4 regions of the Porphyromonas pogonae genome follow, and region 1 is predicted to be linked to each of the others. Evidence: riboswitches for the same ligand, from Rfam matches in the RefSeq annotation. Region 1 holds a riboswitch; each other region holds the start of a gene.
What was found. Region 1 has a riboswitch for cobalamin ahead of VYJ22_RS01690 (4-hydroxyphenylacetate 3-hydroxylase family protein). Riboswitches for the same ligand answer to the same signal wherever they lie in the genome.
Positions count from the first base shown of each region.

Region 2: it holds a riboswitch for cobalamin, as region 1 does, so the genes downstream of both, VYJ22_RS05690 (TonB-dependent receptor plug domain-containing protein) here and VYJ22_RS01690 (4-hydroxyphenylacetate 3-hydroxylase family protein) in region 1, are expected to answer to the same signal.
Region 3: it holds a riboswitch for cobalamin, as region 1 does, so the genes downstream of both, VYJ22_RS03905 (TonB-dependent receptor plug domain-containing protein) here and VYJ22_RS01690 (4-hydroxyphenylacetate 3-hydroxylase family protein) in region 1, are expected to answer to the same signal.
Region 4: it holds a riboswitch for cobalamin, as region 1 does, so the genes downstream of both, VYJ22_RS04075 (TonB-dependent receptor) here and VYJ22_RS01690 (4-hydroxyphenylacetate 3-hydroxylase family protein) in region 1, are expected to answer to the same signal.

Region 1 is NZ_CP143258.1:404,365-408,982, reverse strand. It holds cobalamin riboswitch at 1,524-1,727, shown strand; gene VYJ22_RS01690 (4-hydroxyphenylacetate 3-hydroxylase family protein) at 2,054-3,514, shown strand; gene VYJ22_RS01685 (NifU family protein) at 3,533-3,832, shown strand; gene VYJ22_RS01680 (acetyl-CoA hydrolase/transferase family protein) at 3,876-4,618, shown strand, end outside.
Region 2 is NZ_CP143258.1:1,481,758-1,486,375, reverse strand. It holds gene VYJ22_RS05695 (sirohydrochlorin cobaltochelatase) at 1-83, opposite strand, end outside; gene VYJ22_RS05690 (TonB-dependent receptor plug domain-containing protein) at 122-2,182, opposite strand; cobalamin riboswitch at 2,285-2,472, opposite strand; gene VYJ22_RS05685 (transcriptional regulator) at 2,684-3,019, opposite strand; gene VYJ22_RS05680 (helicase HerA-like domain-containing protein) at 3,178-4,618, shown strand, end outside.
Region 3 is NZ_CP143258.1:1,026,585-1,031,202, forward strand. It holds gene VYJ22_RS03895 (hypothetical protein) at 1-18, opposite strand, end outside; gene ybaK (Cys-tRNA(Pro) deacylase) at 337-822, shown strand; gene VYJ22_RS03905 (TonB-dependent receptor plug domain-containing protein) at 916-2,973, opposite strand; cobalamin riboswitch at 3,033-3,254, opposite strand; gene VYJ22_RS03910 (MBOAT family O-acyltransferase) at 3,451-4,618, opposite strand, start outside.
Region 4 is NZ_CP143258.1:1,066,281-1,070,898, forward strand. It holds gene VYJ22_RS04060 (aldose epimerase family protein) at 1-151, shown strand, start outside; gene VYJ22_RS04065 (MFS transporter) at 235-1,500, shown strand; gene galK (galactokinase) at 1,620-2,771, shown strand; cobalamin riboswitch at 2,995-3,223, shown strand; gene VYJ22_RS04075 (TonB-dependent receptor) at 3,393-4,618, shown strand, end outside.

The DNA of each region.
Region 1 (4,618 bases):
GCCGAAGGTATGTCTTTACCTTACAAGAATGTTGCAACCTACAGCAACCATGAGCCCAATGTGTGTGTTGTAAATATCTTCTTTTTATAATGAAGTGAACATTCATATGAAACACGATGTCACAACTGGTACTGTGACGATGTGAAAAAAGAAGATTAGAATGATTTAGATTTGTTTTTTTCTATGCTGTAAAGGTCTGTCCGCCGTTGATGGCAGGCAGACCTTTCATTTTTTACAAGAAAAATCATCCGCCATACTGATCCTGTTGCAGCGTACAGATGTCACAAAGCACAGTAGTGCAAAGCCGAGCCTCACCCCTGAAGTATGAATAGTGACCTCTCAAGAGCGATGTGATATTTCAAATAGGCATTTACAGATGGCATTTATATCATAGAATCCCACCCCGGCTATCATTTTGATAGTTTTTGCCATTTGTATCGCACCCCACCCCAATGATCAGCAACACACCATACCCAGGGGTATTGACAAAGGGGTATCTGATGTTGTATCTTTGTATATCAACAGAGCAAGACTAAGCCACCCTAATTTACAACAGAGAGATGCAAAAGACGAATGATATATTACTGATGATTACGAATCAGAAACTATTCCTCCAGACTTCATGCCTTGCCCTCCCCTACTTTACATGCTCCGACTCATCCTTTTTCATATAATTATCTAAACATTGTACTATATCCGATGTGGTGATTTCGATTTGTCACCTACCACACGTCATGTGTAAATCTCATCCAAATCTTATCCTATAAAGACTACTGACCTATCTATAAAGACGAGCGACTTGTCCACTAAGACAAATGACTTATCATATAAGAGTGGCAGGCTCATCATAATAGGATATGTAAAACATGTAACTTAAATAAGAATACCATCATACTATGTAAAGAAAAGGCTTGTAAAAAGCCCACATCTTTCAAATATTAATTATCACACCCCAATCGCGAGCAAGGATTTATTTAGGAGCCGTGCAGCAGACAATATGCCTCTAAAAAACCAATTTCTTATTTAGACTTTGTACAAATAAGCAGAAAGCTGTAACTGTAAGATGAGAAATTCCATCATCATTACACGTTTTTTTAATTTACTTAGTTTAGAACATATCAGCATATTACCTTCGTGCGGTAACATGGATAATCAATCTTTATTTTTGACAAAATGTCAAAAAGCAATTCCACCCTCAATAAATTATGATCAAGGCCTGCTAAAAAGCATAATATACACCTTAGGCCCACATAAGAGACTGCAAAAAAAGGCAACTCATGATGGCATATAATTTTATCAAACTAAAATATAATTCAATTTGTGTAAGAATTATATGACCTAAAATATTAAAAAAACAAGCAATTTGCGCCGAAATTTGTGGTACACTATAAGTATGAAAGACATTATTCATAGCCTATTAGGTAAAGGATTTTAGAATGATCAAAAAAAGAACATGAAAAAACGAAATTTGTCATTTTATGATTTATTAACACTTAAAAAAGATTTATTTCTTTAATTAGCCCTACATTTACATCGTCATAGGTGATGGACCGATAATCAATCGGGAAATTGAAAAGGGAATCCGGTGTAAGTCCGGAACTGTACCCTCAGCTGTAATTCCTTATTTGGGAATTTTGCAATCACAGCCACTGTTGGGCTTATTACAGACAACGGGAAGGCGCAAAATTCGGGAAAAGTCAGAAGACCTGCCATGACGGGCGAATATCTTGCTTCAGGGTTTAGGAGCGGGAATTATGTACATTTTTTTTCATAATCAATTTTGTAAGGCTTTGCCCTAAGCAAATGCCGCCAGTTGATACTAATAATAAAGGAATGTAACCACACGTACGCAATAACTTACTCCCGTACATCTGTGCTTGCAAACCTCTGAGGATGTGTTACACTCTATGCATGGCATCATAAAATGCCATGAGGTGATGTGCACCCTTACCGTATCACTGACGTGGTTGCAGAAGGCTTGAACGGATATAAATATTTTTTTTAATAAAACTACACTTAAACGTTACAATAACATTTTAACCGAGGTAATATTATGATGACGAGTAAACAGTACGAAGATAGTCTCAGAAAAATGAATCTGAACGTCTACTTCATGGGAGAAAAGATTGACAACCCTGTGGATCATCCTATGATTCGTCCGTCCATGAACTCCGTTGCTATGACCTACAAGTTGGCCGAAGAACCGGAATATCAAGAACTCATGACGGCAACTTCCAATCTCACAGGAAAGAAAATCAATCGCTTTTGTCACTTACACCAAGGCACTGACGACCTTGTAAAGAAGGTAAAGATGCAGCGTCTCTTGGGACAGAAGACTGCAGCTTGTTTCCAGCGTTGCGTAGGTATGGATGCCTTCAACGCCATATTCTCTACGACTTATGAAATGGATCAGGCTCTGGGAACCGAGTATCACAAGCGGTTTACAGACTACATGAAGTTCGTTCAGGACAATGACCTTGTTATCGATGGCGCCATGACCGACCCCAAAGGTGACCGTGGCCTGGCTCCCTCACAGCAGGAAGACCCCGATCTCTATGTACATATCGTAGAAGTACGTGAAGACGGTATCGTGGTATCAGGAGCCAAAGCCCACCAAACGGGAGCAGTAAACTCGCACGAGCATCTTATCATGCCCACAATAGCCATGAGGGAGGCCGATGCCGACTATGCAGTATCCTTCGCTATACCCAGCGATGCCGAGGGTATAACCATGATTTACGGACGTCAATCATGTGACACAAGAAAGATGGAGCCGGGTGCTGATATTGACCTTGGCAACTCACAGTTTGGAGGCCATGAGGCTTTGGTCGTATTCGACAGAGTATTCATCCCTCATGAGCGCGTATTTATGTGTAAAGAATATGATTATGCAGGTATGATGGTGGAGAGATTTGCCGGCTATCACAGACAATCCTATGGTGGTTGTAAAGTGGGAGTGGGTGATGTGCTCATCGGTGCTGCAGCTCTTGCGGCAGACTACAATGGTGTACCCAAAGCCAGCCATATCAAAGATAAACTCATCGAGATGATCCACCTCAATGAAACACTCTTTGCCTGCGGTATCGCTTGCTCTGCTGAGGGTTCACAGATGCCTGCCGGAAACTATATGATCAACCTGCTTTTGGCAAACGTTTGTAAGCAAAACGTAACACGCCTTCCTTATGAAATAGCACGCTTGGCAGAAGACATCGCCGGAGGTATCATGGTGACTATGCCTTCTGAGCAAGACTTGAAGAATGAAGAAGTAGGACCACTCGTAAGAAAATATCTTGTGGGAGCCAAAGGTAAAGACGTAGTGAACAGAATGAGAGTACTACGCCTGATCGAAAATATCACTCTGGGTACTGCTGCCGTAGGTTACAGAACGGAATCTATGCACGGTGCCGGATCACCGCAAGCTCAGCGTATCATGATAGCCCGTCAGGGAGATCTTGAATCGAAGAAAGAGTTTGCTCGAAATATTGCAAAAATTGACACTTCATTGGACAAATAGACCTGTTGACCTTAATCAATGACCAAACAGATGTTTAATATGTATAGTGTGAACCGCGTGTTGCGTGAGAGAGTAAGTCCTCTCTTACGCTCGCACGGCGGTGATTTACAGTTATGCTCCATCAGCGGAGATCTGGTTAAGGTACGTTTCACAGGTTCGTGCCATGGCTGCCCCTCTGCCAGTGAAACAGTAGAGCGGGTGGTACAAGCAGCTCTACGGGAAGAATTCCAAAACGAGAATATCGAGGTGAGAGTAAACAATGAAGTAAGCGATGATTTGATACAACAAGCCAAACGAATATTACGACACGAACAATAAAAAAACGACGAAACTAATACTAAATAAACCATATCCCTGTCTTATGAATTGGAAAGAAATCTATCAACAGAAAATCACAACAGCAGAGGAAGCTATCAAACACATACAAAACGGACAAAGAGTAGCCGTATCACATGCCGCAGGGGTTCCGCAGGTTTGTATCAAAGCCTTGTGTAACAGCTCAGACAAGTTCAAAGATGTAGAGATCTATCACATGCTTTGCTTGGGCGACGGTGAATACATGTACCCCGAAAAAGCTTCTAACTTCAGACACATCACCAACTTCGTAGGTGCCAATTCGCGCAAGGCTATAGAAGAAAACAGAGCCGATTTCTTCCCGGCATTCTTCCACGAAGTGCCTGCGATGATCAGAAACAAAACGCTCAAGATAGACGTAGCCTTGGTGCAGGTATCAGAGCCTGACGAAAACGGTTATTGCAGCTTTGGTATCTCTTGTGACTACACCAAACCCGCAGCCGAATGCGCTCCTCTCGTAATTGCTGAAGTGAACAAACAGATGCCATATATAGGCGGGGACAATCTCATCCATGTATCCGACCTGGACTACATTGTAGAGACAGACTATGCCCCCTATACCCTACCGGCAGCTAAGATAGGCAATGTAGAGCAAGCTATAGGAAAAAACTGTGCCAACCTCGTACCCAATGGAGCTACACTACAGCTGGGTATAGGTGCTATACCCGATGCTGTACTGCTCTTCCTGAAAGACAAAAAAGACCTGGGTATCCATACGGAGATGTTTTCGGACGGTGTAATGGAACTTGT
Region 2 (4,618 bases), 1.1 Mb from region 1:
TTTTTGTCATCATCTTTACTACATGACGACAAGAAAAAAAGGCTTGAAATAACAGTTAATGTAATGATCCAAATCTTTTTCATAAATAATAAATACTATAAGTTAATAATGTGAATGTTTGTCAATGTCTGAATTCATATTTGAGAGAGAGGTAGTATGTTCTTCCGGGTGTTTTGGTACCGTAGTTATATCCATAAGGTCTGGTATCTTTGAAATCAAAGATATTATCTACCCCCACATTAAGTTCAAGTTTATTCTGGGTTGATAATTTAAATGCATGTCCCGTATTGAGCCTCCATAAGTTGTATCCGGGAGCATCACCATATGACTTATAAAATCTTTTGCTCTGGATACGTCCGAAAATCGACGCTTTTATCGTATATGTTTTAGTGATATCCTTGTTCCATGTAGCTCTTAAGGTAGCATGATGAAAGGCACTTCCATCAATCCTGATATGTTCTATTTTATTATCAGCATTCAGTAGATTTCCTGAAGCGTCATTATAGCTGTATCCACCGCCAATACTAAAATACTTCAAAAAATTATAATCCACATTGATCTCCAGTCCTGAACTATGGGCATTTTCAAGGTTTTTGTACATCATAGTTCTGTCTATTTCGTTGACATGATCATAAGCTTCTGTTGGGATTTCCACCAAAGCTATCATTTGGCGAATCTTATTGTAAAATAAATTTAGTGACATTGTAAAATCTCCTTGCTTATAGTCGATTGCTGTAGATAAATAGTCTGAGAGTTGAGGTTTCAGATTTTTATCACCAAGATACAGAACGAGTTTAGACATCATTGTCTTTTCATACCGATAATACAGTTCCTTCAAAGTAGGAGTCTTGAACCCTGAGGCATAAGTGGCTCTCCAGTTTAGTCCCGGCATTACTTTGTACAACAACGAAACTTTGGGGCTAAATCTGAAACCGAAATGCTCATGCTCTATAACTCTGAATCCGTAAGTGACATTGAAGCCCTTGGTAACATTCCACTCGTCTTGTGTAAATAATGCAAATGAATATGTATCTTGTATCTTGTCGCCTTGCAACCTATGAGGAGCTTTGAGAAAATCCTGATTATACTCTACGCCTGTGGTGATTTGATGATTATGTATGTTGAATACGCCTTTTAGATTTGCGATCATAGACTGTTGCAAAGTTTGGCGTTCATGGTCTCCCGCATAAAAAACGGGATGATAAATACTTCCCTGACTATCAACATATTCCTCATGAGTCTGTGCTTTATATTTATGTAAATATTCATCCCAATTGTAATTGACATCAAAAAGCAAATAATTTTTCCTTCCTAACTCATATCTTCCCCCCATATTATAGCTTTGACTTACATAAGCCATATTGAATGTACTATACTGAGGATTTCCCATGGGGCGGTATATATCCTTTTTATAAAATTGGGCTTCGAGATGCAAATTCAGGTTTTCATTGGCAATAAATCCTATTCTCTGACTGATACTCCAATCCAGGAATTTATTGGCAGTCTTGGTTACACTATTATCATAAACTACATTTCTGTAAAGCTCTTTGTCTGTATTTTTCCAACCATCAGAGCGCTTTAGCGTAAATGAAGTCTCACTACTCCACCTCTTCGAGTTTAAAACAATCTTATCAAATTGGCGTAAATCATTGTATGAGCCGTAACGCGTCGTATTCTCTAATTTAAAAGGGTGTGTAACACGCTTGGTTATGATATTGATCACACCGGCTATAGCATCAGATCCATAAAGTGAAGATGCCGCCCCCTTTACAATCTCAATACGCTCAATGGAAGAAGGACTGATTTTATTAAGATCTACTTGTCCTCCCATAGTTTGCGGCAACCTACGCCCATTGAGCAGAATGAGTACATAACCACTACTCAAACCATTCATCTGTAGCCCCGCACCCATATCTGTCTGATTAAAATCAAATGAAGGAGATATAGCCGAAAGGATTTCTTCCAGACTTTTCCCCTGATAAGAATTCAATGTTCGGGAAGATATTACCTCTGTTTGTACGGGAGCATTATGTATCTTGTGCAGTGTGCCCGTTCCCGTAACAACGACAGAGTCCAGATGATAATTCTCCTTAACAATGGTATCTTTTACAGACGTTTGACCACAAAGATGCCATGGCAATAGAAATAACGATAACCACAATGGCAATGATTTCTTGCTCATCAGATGTTGTAATAAATGTTAGAGGTAAGAAAGTCGAGTGTACAAAATCTATGGTAAGTTTAAGCGCACCTACTTCATTACCTGTGAAGTGTAAGTGATATATCTAATAACAGAATATAAGCAGGTCTTCTGGCTCTCTTCCGATAACATCGACCTTCCCTTCTTCCTGTGGAGAAAGTGGCCAATAGTAAAAAGACGTTATCGTTTATAAAGATCACAGCTGCAGGTACAGCTCCGGTTTTACACCGGATTCCCTTGAGTCACGCCACACCTTTGGGATGTGAACGGTGATTACTTTATTCTTTCACAAAGGTATCAATTATATACTTAATTCAGCAATATGTCCATTCTTTTTGAGAAGTTTGGTCAGTCATTTTACGCACTACAGCACGTCATTTCCAGTGATAGTAATATCGCCCAATAGGCAAGAGAGCAATATACAAGATGGGGTAATGAAAAGGATACAGGATGCCAAAGTCACATAGCCTTCAAAGCTTTACTCTAAGGTGTGCGTACCTTGTGCTCCATTTCAAAAGGTATCACCATAGAGAGCTCCATGAATCCCATATACACGCCGTCTTCATACCACGGGATTTGATAGATGAGCTTCTTCTTACCGTTTTTCTCTATGGTATAAACATGCTTGGTTTCATTTTGCATCATCGACTCCAGCATGGCTTTCGAGGCGCCGTGATGGCAATCCAGTACATTGGAGCCCGTAAGAGATACTCCGTCTTTTTCGTTTACTTCACGTGATTGGCGGTTCATCTCGATAATGGTGCCGTGATTGTCAACCACGGTGACTGCAATGTCAGCTTCTTCAAAGTATTTAAGCATAATCGTATTGGTTGTGCAAGGTTATTAACTCGTCACAAAGGTAAGATTATAAAGAATTACATAACTATCTGATGCAGTTATTAATCATCTTTTTTGCTTCATTAAATCAAAAGGCGTACTTTTAAGCAAATAATAACCACAATTAAGCCGCCATATCTATGTTTGATAATACACAAAGAGCTTTTATAGCTATCAATAAAGACCATGAAATATGTCTTCTTCCCCAAATGGCAAATAGGCACGGACTCATTACGGGTGCTACCGGTACGGGCAAGACGGTAACACTGCAAACCCTTGCGGAGACGTTCAGCGAGATGGGAGTGCCCGTGTTTGCCGCCGATATGAAAGGTGATCTCTCCGGAGTATCTATCATGGGAGGGGACAAGGACAGTGTGCACAGGAGGGTGCAGGAGTATAAACTCGAGGCCAAGGGGTTTGATTACAAGCCTCATCCCGTCATGTTTTGGGATGTCTTCGGCAATGCGGGGCACCCCATACGCACCACTGTGACGGAGATGGGGCCTTTGCTGCTCGAAAGACTACTGATGCTCAACGACACTCAGTCGGCAGTACTCTCCATTGTGTTTAAAATTGCCGACGACCATGACCTCTTGCTCATCGATCTGAAAGATCTGAGCAAGATGCTGGAGTATGTGGGAGCCAATCGCAATGACTTTAGTAACAAATACGGCAACCTCTCGCCGGCCAGCATAGGAGCTATACAACGCAACGTGCTTAGGCTCGAAAACGAAGGCGGAGACAAATTTTTCGGCGAACCGGGACTTAATATCGAGGACTTTATACAGACCGATCAGGGCAAAGGTGTCATCAACATCCTGGCGGCAGACAAGCTCATGCAATCGCCTAGGCTCTACACCACATTCCTCTTATGGATGCTGGATGCTCTATATAACACCCTGCCGGAAGTGGGCGATATGGATAAGCCCAAGCTCGTATTCTTCTTCGACGAAGCCCACATGCTTTTCAACGACATGCCCAAAGTATTATTAGAGAAGGTAGAACAGATCATCAGGCTCATACGCTCCAAAGGAGTAGGAGTATATTTTGTAACCCAAAATCCCGGCGACATACCTGAAAACATCCTGGGGCAGCTGGCAAGTCGCATCCAACATGCCCTGAGAGCCTACACTCCCAACGATGCCAAGGCAGTCAAAGTAGCGGCCAATACCTTCCGCCCCAACCCTTCGTTCAAGACAGAAGAAGCAATTACCGAATTGGCTACAGGCGAAGCACTCATATCGTTGCTCGATGAAAAGGGCGCCCCCGGCATCGTAGAGCGGGCTTTTATACTCCCACCCGAAGGTCGGATAGGAGCCATCGCCCCGGAGCAGCGGCAGAGGATCATCAAGCAATCAGCCGTGTATGGCATCTATGAAAAGGCAGTTGACCGCGAGTCGGCATACGAGATACTCTCGGGCAAAAGCCGTGAAGCCGAAGCACGCAAGGCCGCTGCCGAACAGGAAAAAGAATGCGCCCGCCAAGAAAAAGAGCTGGAGAAGCAAAGGCGTGAAGCTGAAAAAGCCGACAAAGCTCGTAAGTCGCAAGAAGGCGGTTTCATCGAAGACCTGATCAAACAAG
Region 3 (4,618 bases), 620 kb from region 1:
TAGCCGAGTCTTTATCATGGGATGAAGTTATATTGGGTGGTTATAGACGGCATATGGATTTCTTTGTAAATATCATAAGAGAGAGTATCAATTTTTTCGATGATTGAGCAACTATGTAGCGGAGCCTCATTTCCAATAGTCTCATAGTCCCTCTTTCGAAGACTTAAATTTAAGTATAAAAAATGATTTAGGACAAAGGGAACAATGTGGCACGTAGGAGAATAGAGAAGTGTGATGTTGCACCTCTCTACCATAGCGGGAGCATTGCACTGACGGGGGATAATGATTAATTTTGAGGTTACTGTAAATAATAATGAAAATACCGAGAATAAAGATATGGCAAAGAAAATAGCTAAAACCAATGTGGCTCGCCTGTTGGATGCTGCTGACATCAAATATGAACTGGTACCGTATGAAGTGGATGAGAAAGATCTCTCTGCCTCACATGTGGCAGAGCAGCTGGGCGAGGATGTGGAGCAGGTATTTAAGACTTTGGTGTTGCATGGCGATAAGTCAGGGTACTTCGTATGCGTAGTTCCGGGCGATAGCGAAGTGGACTTGAAGAAGGCTGCCAAAGCATCGGGTAACAAAAAGGCTGAGATGATAGCCCAGAAAGATCTGCTTGCCGTAACGGGATATATACGTGGAGGATGCTGCCCTATAGGGATGAAAAAGGTCTTTCCTACTTACATACATCCTACTTGTATGGATTTCGACGAAATCTATGTGAGCGCAGGTGTGAGGGGATTGCAGTTGAGAATCGATCCTGACAGGCTTGTCTCTTACACTCAAGCAACCATGACCGAGTTGATCGCAGATTGATGCATCTTACAGCTCTCCGCAGTGGCGTATAAAAAGTAAAGGGGAGATTGCCTATTTGTGTAGCAATCTCCCCCTATTCTTATAATCAGGTCGTTAGTATCTGAACTTCACTAATAGGCTTGCGAAATAAGTACGTCCCGGATTGATGGTAGCATAGTTGGTACCGTAAGGGCGGTCGTCCTTGTAATTGAGTATATTATTGACACCTACCGAAGGCTCTAAGATAAAACCCTTGAACCCTGAGAATGTATGGCGGGTAACGAAGTTCCACAACCCGAATCCCGGAGCAGAGCGGTCTTCATCTCTCAATACATAGTATCTTTTGCTTTGTACACGCCCCAACAGATTAACATTGAGCTTGTAGTGATCCCATGAGTGTGTATAGTTGGCATTGAAAGTACCGGTGTGGCGGATGCTTCTCTCGAGAGGTGTCCACAAGTACTCTTTAGCCTTAGTATCATAGGACTTGCCTTTGGCACTTACATAGGAGTAGTTGGCGGATAAAGTGAGCCCGAAGTTGAAGAAATAAGAGGCGTTTGTTTCAAAACCCTTGATCAACGCTTGGTCGAGGTTGCCATATTGCTTCACATTCTTTACTGCTTTGAGTGCAGCATCGCCAAATTCCTTCGCCACTCTCTCTTTGATCGCTTTTTGTTCGTCTGCAGTCATGTTTTTCAACATTTGGGTAGTTCCTGCTATCATGTCTTTGACGTGATTGATGTATCCCGTGACACTGAAGTTGAAGCTATTGCCGGCATACTCTGCGTTGAGTGAACCATAGTTGCTTTTCTCCGGCTTGAGGTTCTCATTGCCTATTACCAAAGTAGAGCCTTTGATCAGGAAATAATTCAGTTCTTCGAGTCCCGGAGCTCTGAACCCTATAGAGTACTGGGCGCGGAAATTAAATTTCCCGGGAGAGTACATGAGTAAGGCCTTGGGTGTGAATGATGATCCGGCTGTCTCGTGCTTCACAGCTCGTGCTCCCAATACAGCTTTGAATTTGTCGGCAAAGGATACTTCTTCTTGCCCGTACAGCGCTATGGTGTACACTCCTTTGTCGAGGTTGGCATCCGGTCTTTCGAGATTCTCACGGATATACTCTGCACCCAAGATAGCTTGTCCCCAATCCCAAGTTTTGAATGTTCCTTTGAGATTCCCCGAGAAATAGCGTTGTTTCTTGGTCAGAGATACGTCCCCGGGATTGATTTTTGCTTTCTTATTCTCTTCGCGATAAGTTTTCTCGCTTTTGTAATTGTCCGAGTGTATATCAAGCGAGATGTACTGCTCGTGTCCCCAGTAATATTTGCTGCCGAAGTCGATGTTGTGCCCTGCATAATCCATAGAGTAGGGGTAGCCCTCGTGTACATCGGTGCGATCGAAGAGTCCACCGCTCAAATAGAATGATAAGGGTTTGATAGGCGTGAAGGTAAACTTCTGGTTGAAGATATTGTTTCTGCTGCCACCCGATGCCATGAACGGTGTAGGCTTACCGTCGATATCAACATCGCTAAGTTGCCAACCTTCGGATTGTTCGTGGGTAAATGAGGTGTACGATCCTATCTTTTCAGTGGTGATGTCGGCATTGAGCTGTTGGGTAAACTGCTTGTGAGTCTCTATTTTACTGTTGGATGTAACTGAAATGAGGTTGGAGGGCTCGTTGGTGATGATATTGATCACACCACCTATGGCATCAGATCCGTACAGAGCTGATCCCGCACCCTTGAGTATCTCTATCTTACGTATGTTGCTTACGTTGATGCGTGAGAGGTCTATGTTGCCGGCAGTATCGCCTGTGAGCTTCTTGCCGTCAATAAGGATGAGCACATACTTATTGCTGAGACCATTGAGCGTGAGGTATGATCCCATGCTGTTGTTGGAAAAAGACAGGGAGGGATCGAGCATAGTGAGGGCTTCCTGAAAGCTGGTGATGCCTGCCCTTTTGATGTCCAAAGCTCCCAATACTTTCACGGGTGAGGGTGTGTTTTTCAGAAAATGCTTGGTGCCTGTACCCGTGACTACCACCGTGTTTAGGTTGATAACCTCATCAGTGTCGCCTTTCTTGGCATGATGTTTCACTTCTGCATTCTGAGCAAAAACTGCAGAAGCAAGACTTGCACTCACACAGAGTGTACAGAGTAATTTTTGTACCATGTAAAAATGATAGAGTTAAACTTGTTTTTATTGATCGTCTTGTCCCGAGACGACTCTATATATCTCATAATGGTTTGGCAGGTCTCCTGACTCAGCGTTTTGCGGAAGAGCCTTCCCATCCGTGGTTTTGCGGACAGTGGCTTGTAGAGATTCTCCCCTTGATTGCGTGATGATGCAAGCAAGCGCATTACAGTAGCGGGCACTGCTCCGGTATCTAACCGGATTCCCTTGAACAACGAATCCCGAATGGACTCATCATTACCAAACAGTGCAAAAGTACAATAAATAATTATATGATAGGTTTTTATTGTGCTCCAATTTTCAAGTCCAGTTTGTTTGAAAATAGCATTTGCACGGAGATATTACCATAAAACGAGCCATCCCCGACATCGATATTAAGGCTGCTTTGTAGCGCTTAACGATGTCGGGGATGGCGATATGTGAGGTGAGGTTATACTAAGCCGATACCCTACGGCATTAGAATTGGAAATAGATAAAGGGTTGCACGCCGCTACTCTTCATTTGGTAAACAATGAATATCGCCACCATGAGGTAGAGGCATTGCAATACAAAGGGAGAGTTGGATATGATACCACGTGCTCCGTTGTGAAATCTTTTGGGAAGGAAATGCAGCACGTAGCCTATCAGCATGAGGATAAATACGCCCTGATAACCTGATATAAACTGAGGCAATATCTCTCCATGGAAATTGTAGAATATTTGATGCAGTATGTTTGCTGCAACATCCATGGAGGACGCTCTGAAGTATATCCAGCCGAAAGCTACGAGGTGGAAGGTAATCATAACACCGATAAAACGCCTCAGCGGAGACATCTCAGCCCCCGTCTTCTTGAATGCTTTGAAGTGTGAGAGGAAGAACTTGTGTACGGCAAGCCCCACTCCGTGAAGACCACCCCAGATGATAAACCGTGTGGCTGCACCGTGCCAAAGCCCGCCGAGTAGCATGGTGATGATGAGGTTGATGTAAGTGCGGATACGCCCTTTGCGATTACCGCCGAGTGAGATGTAGAGATAATCTTTGAGCCATGATGATAGCGAGATGTGCCACCTGCGCCAAAATTCCGTTATCGTTGCTGATTGGTAAGGAAGGTCGAAGTTGATATTGAACCTGAATCCCATAAGTAAAGCGATACCGATAGCCATATCAGAATATCCCGAAAAATCGCAGTATATCTGTAGTGAGTAACCATAAACCCCCAGCAGGTTTTCAAGTCCGGTGTAGAGATTAGGAGCATCGAAGATGCGGTCTACAAAGTTAAGGCTGATGTAATCAGAGATAACAGCTTTTTTCAGAAGTCCTATGATAATGAGGTATAGAGCCTCGCCGAACTCATTGCGTGTGAGGCGTGGTTTCTGGTATATCTGAGGGATAAAATCATGAGCCCGCACTATAGGACCTGCCACTAATTGCGGAAAGAATGATACGTAGAAGAGATAATCGATCCAACGATTGAGCGGTTTGATACGACCTCTGTATATATCGATGATATAACTCATGGTCTGGAAAGTGTAGAATGAGATGCCCACCGGCAGGAAAATATCGGCATGAACGGGGGGGATACTCTCAAGCTGGGGAATGAGGAACCATACACCCATATGATGCAGAAGGTCGATACCTACGTCA
Region 4 (4,618 bases), 660 kb from region 1:
ACATGATGCTCGCTATCCGGCTCGTGCAGCTTTTTGTTTAGAAACTCAGCACTACCCTGATAGCCCTAATAGACCTGATTATCCCACTACACGCCTCAACCCGGATGAGAAGTTTGAGAGTACTACAGTATTTGCTTTTTCAAAAAAATAGAAATCAAAATTAATTATTAATAATAAATAAGATTCATCTACAAAATGTCTCAATCAACAATTCCACAACAGAAACAAAATTACATGGGACCATTTATTACCATGGTAATTTTGATGGCTTTGATCGGGTTTATTACCAGCATCAACCAGCAATTCCAAGCGCCTATGCAGGCCGCCTTCCTTCAGGATGCGGGAGATATGACGAATACGTTGACCACGTTTATTAATTTCTCGTTCTTCTTGGCATATCTGATTATGGGGCCTACAAGTGCACGCACTTTGGAGAAAAAAGGCTACAAGCAAGCTCTCCTTGTAGGTATAGCTCTCTTGGTGCTTGCCTTGGCTTTCTTTGAGTTTAGTGCTATTCAATATGTGAAATGGCCTGTAACATTCAATTTTGGATCTATTGTATTGCCTCTTAGTTATTTCATATTCATTATTGGTTCTTTTATTGCAGGTACCGGTCTTACCTATTTGCAGGCATCGGTGAATCCCTACATTGTGGCTTGTGATGTGAAGGGCACCAGTGGCGTACAACGTCAGAGTATTGCCGGTGCAGGTAACTCGGTGATGACTACCTTAGGTCCGCTTTTCATTGCATTTGTAGTGTTTGGTGGTGCCAGTGGAGCTGATATTAAAGTACAATCTCTATTCATCCCTATGGTGGTATTGATTGCTTTTGTTGCGATTCTTTATTTTATTGTACGCCGTCTCAACTTGCCTAATCTTGCAGGAACTTCTGTAGCTAAGGACGAAAAACTTTCGCGCAGCGTATGGAGTTTTAGCCATCTTTCTTTGGGTGTAATAGCTATCTTTATGTATGTAGGTGTGGAAGTTGCTGTAGGTAGTAACATCAACCTATATGCCATCAAGGATCATGGATATACCACCGGTGCTGCTGCCCAGCTTGCATCTATGTATTGGTTCGGTATGCTTATTGGTCGTTTGTGTGGTAGCTTTATAAGCAAGATATCAGCCAATACCCAGTTGGTATTTACCACTATAGGAGCCGGAGTGTTGGTTACATTGTCCATGTTTACGGGTAATCCTCTTCTGCTTGTATTCGTAGGCCTTTTCCATTCTATTATGTGGCCTGCTATTTTTGCTCTTGCTATAGACAAACTTGGCAAATATACCGCAAAGGGCTCAGGTGCACTGATGATGGGTGTAGTAGGTGGTGCTGTATTACCCTTGATTCAAGGTATTTTTGCTGATAGCATCGGCAGTTGGCAGTGGACTTGGACTATCGTAGTCATCGGAGAAGTTTACCTTCTTTATTATGCTTTGGTAGGACATAAAGTAAAACAATTGCCTGAAGACTTTGATCCTAATATGAACAAAGTACAATAAACTTAACCTCGGATTTTGATCAATAGTTAAGCTCCTGCACTTACCTCTAGCTTTTGTGTAGAGGCCTTGCAGGAGCTTATTTCATTAATACATTTAATCTCATAAATATTTTCTAAACTATGGATATCCAGTCAATCAAAAACAAATTTCAAGAGCTTTACCAATCAGAAGGTACATTATACACTTCTCCCGGACGTGTCAATCTCATTGGAGAGCATACCGACTATAATGGCGGATTTGTATTTCCCGGAGCTATAGACAAAGCTATGGTCGCTGAAATCAAACTCAACCATACTGATAAAATACGTGCTTATGCTTTGGATTTGAATGAGTCTGCTGAGTTTGGCCTCAATGAGGAAGATGCTCCTTCTCAAAGTTGGGCTCGATATATATTTGGCGTGTGTCGTGAAATTCAGAAATTGGGTTACAAGATAGGAGGTTTTGACACGGTATTTGCAGGTGATGTACCTCTGGGGGCGGGGATGTCTTCTTCTGCTGCTCTCGAAAGCACTTTTGCTTTCGCTCTCAATGACCTGTTTAAACTGGATATTGATAAATTCCGATTGGCTCTGATAGGGCAAGCTACAGAACACAACTACTGCGGTGTCAAATGTGGTATTATGGATCAGTTTGCGTCGGTTTTCGGTAAGAAAGATAACCTGATGTGCCTTGACTGTAAATCCCTTGAATATCAGTATTACCCTTTTAATCCTAAAGGATACCGCTTGGTGCTTGTAGATAGTGTAGTGAAGCATGAGCTTGCAAGTAGTGCTTACAACAAACGTCGCGAAAGCTGCGAAAGAGTGGCTGCCGCTATCCGTGCTCGTCACCCTGAAGTAGAGTTTCTGCGTGATGCTTCCATGGAAATGCTCAAAGAAGTAAAGAAGGAAGTGACGGAAGAGGATTACATGCGTGCTGAGTACGTTATAGAAGAAGTACAGCGAGTAATGGATGTCTGTGATGCTTTGATAAAAGGAGACTATGAAACAGTAGGGCAAAAAATGTATGAAACCCACCATGGCATGAGCAAGCTTTATGAAGTAAGCTGTGAAGAACTGGATTTTCTCAATGATTTTGCTCGCAAAAGTGGCGTTACCGGCTCGAGAGTTATGGGCGGAGGCTTTGGGGGGTGCACCATTAATCTTGTCAGAGACGGGCTCTATAATGGTTTTGTGAGAGAAGTGACCAAAGAATATAAAGAAAAATACGGACGTGAACCAAAGATCTATGATGTCGTTATTTCCGACGGATCTCGTAAGTTAGAGGCATAGTCCGCTTTACTCCGAATTACTTATAATATAGACAGAGGGGGATTCACAATGAATGCCCCTCTATCTATATTATAACGTTTGGGTATTGATGTGTTTTTAATACGTGCTAATATAGACTGTTGACTTTTGCAACAGTCTCAAATTGCGAGTAAGGGCATGTCAATTTAGGCATGCCCTTTAGTCTTGTGACTAAAAATTCCTTTTGACTAAATAATTCATTATCTTTGCTACCCGATTCAAAGGTGATGCGTTGAATAACAGCGCATAAAAGGGAATTCGGTGCAATACCGAAGCAGTACCCGCTACTGTAATTCCTTCCGTAATATTTAAGTAGGCTTATTGATTTTTACGGATAGTCTTTGCAAACGCCACTATATCAGCATAGAAAGAAAATGGGAAGGCGCAAAGATAATGGGAAGAGCCAGGAAACCTGCCTCTGAAACTATAAATGAATTGATCCGGGAGTTGTGGTCATGAAATGTTTACCCTAATATGAGTATCACTATGTACCGTAGCCAATGCTATGGTGATAGCAAATGAGCCTTTGGGAAGTAAATATCTATTTGTGATTAGTGTCCGGGATAGTTGCATTGTAACATCTTTTTATAACAATAGATATTTATGACCAAAAAAATTACTCTTTGTCTGTTGAGTGCTTCTTTGCTTACTGCTGTCAGTGCTCATGCGCAGAAGAAAGACGACTATTACGAATTTGCCAAAGATTCTGTGAAGAATCTGAACAGTGTAGAAGTGATTGCTTTTCGTAAGGAAGCTCACCTCAACAAAATCCCCGTTTCTTTGAAGAAAACCCCTCTTACAGTGAATAATCTCAATACAGATGTACTATTGCAGCGGGGGATAACTAATCTGCAAACAGCTCTAAAGTTTGTACCCGGGGTAAATATGAGTACTTCATATGGAGCTTTTCAACGTTTATCTATTCGAGGATTCAATGATTCTCCTATTATGATAGATGGGGTGAGGGACGAGCGTACGACTATTAATTCTTATCCTTTTGGAGATCTATATAATGTAGAGAAGATAGAAGTGCTGAAGGGCCCGGCTTCTGTGCTTTACGGTCACTCAGCTGTAGGTGGAATTCTCAATATTGTGCGCAAAGAGCCTACGTATAAGCGCTCACTCAATGCTCATTTGAGATATGGAAGTTTTAATTATCGTGAGGCAGCTTTATCTTTGGGCGGAAATATCACCGGACCTCTCAATTTTTATGCCGGAGTGTTCTATTCTGGTGGTGATCACTGGAGAAATACCGGTGACAGACGCCTTTCTGCTTATACAGCATTAGGTTATACCCATGGTGCTCATAAATTTGTTTGGAGAGCAGAGGCTCGAAGTGATTCCTATGGTACGGAAATAGGACTGCCACCCACTATGCCTGATACGGTATACACAGCCGATGATAATAAATTTTATTTGCCCAAAGGAGCTGTAAGACCGGGTATACCTCGAGACAAGAGATTCAATAATGAGTCGGATTTTATGTACAATAAGGCTTGGAACACTTCTCTAAAGTATACTTATACGATAAATAATGATTGGAAACTATCCAACTATTCATCATTCAGTTATGATGATATAGATTATTTCGGTACGGAGGAGTTGGGTTACAGAACCAGTGACAAGCCTATCTATCCTTACTACATCAAGAATAAGAGTAGTAAAAAATATATCGATATAGATAGTGTGCAGCTCGTTTTCCCTCTTCGTTTCTCTCACATTGCTCGAACATTCCAAAATCAACTGGAAATCGCAGGGACATTCCAAATGGGTAGTGTGTCCAATCATATCCTTGCTGGCTATAGTACTTCATATATGAGAAGAACATC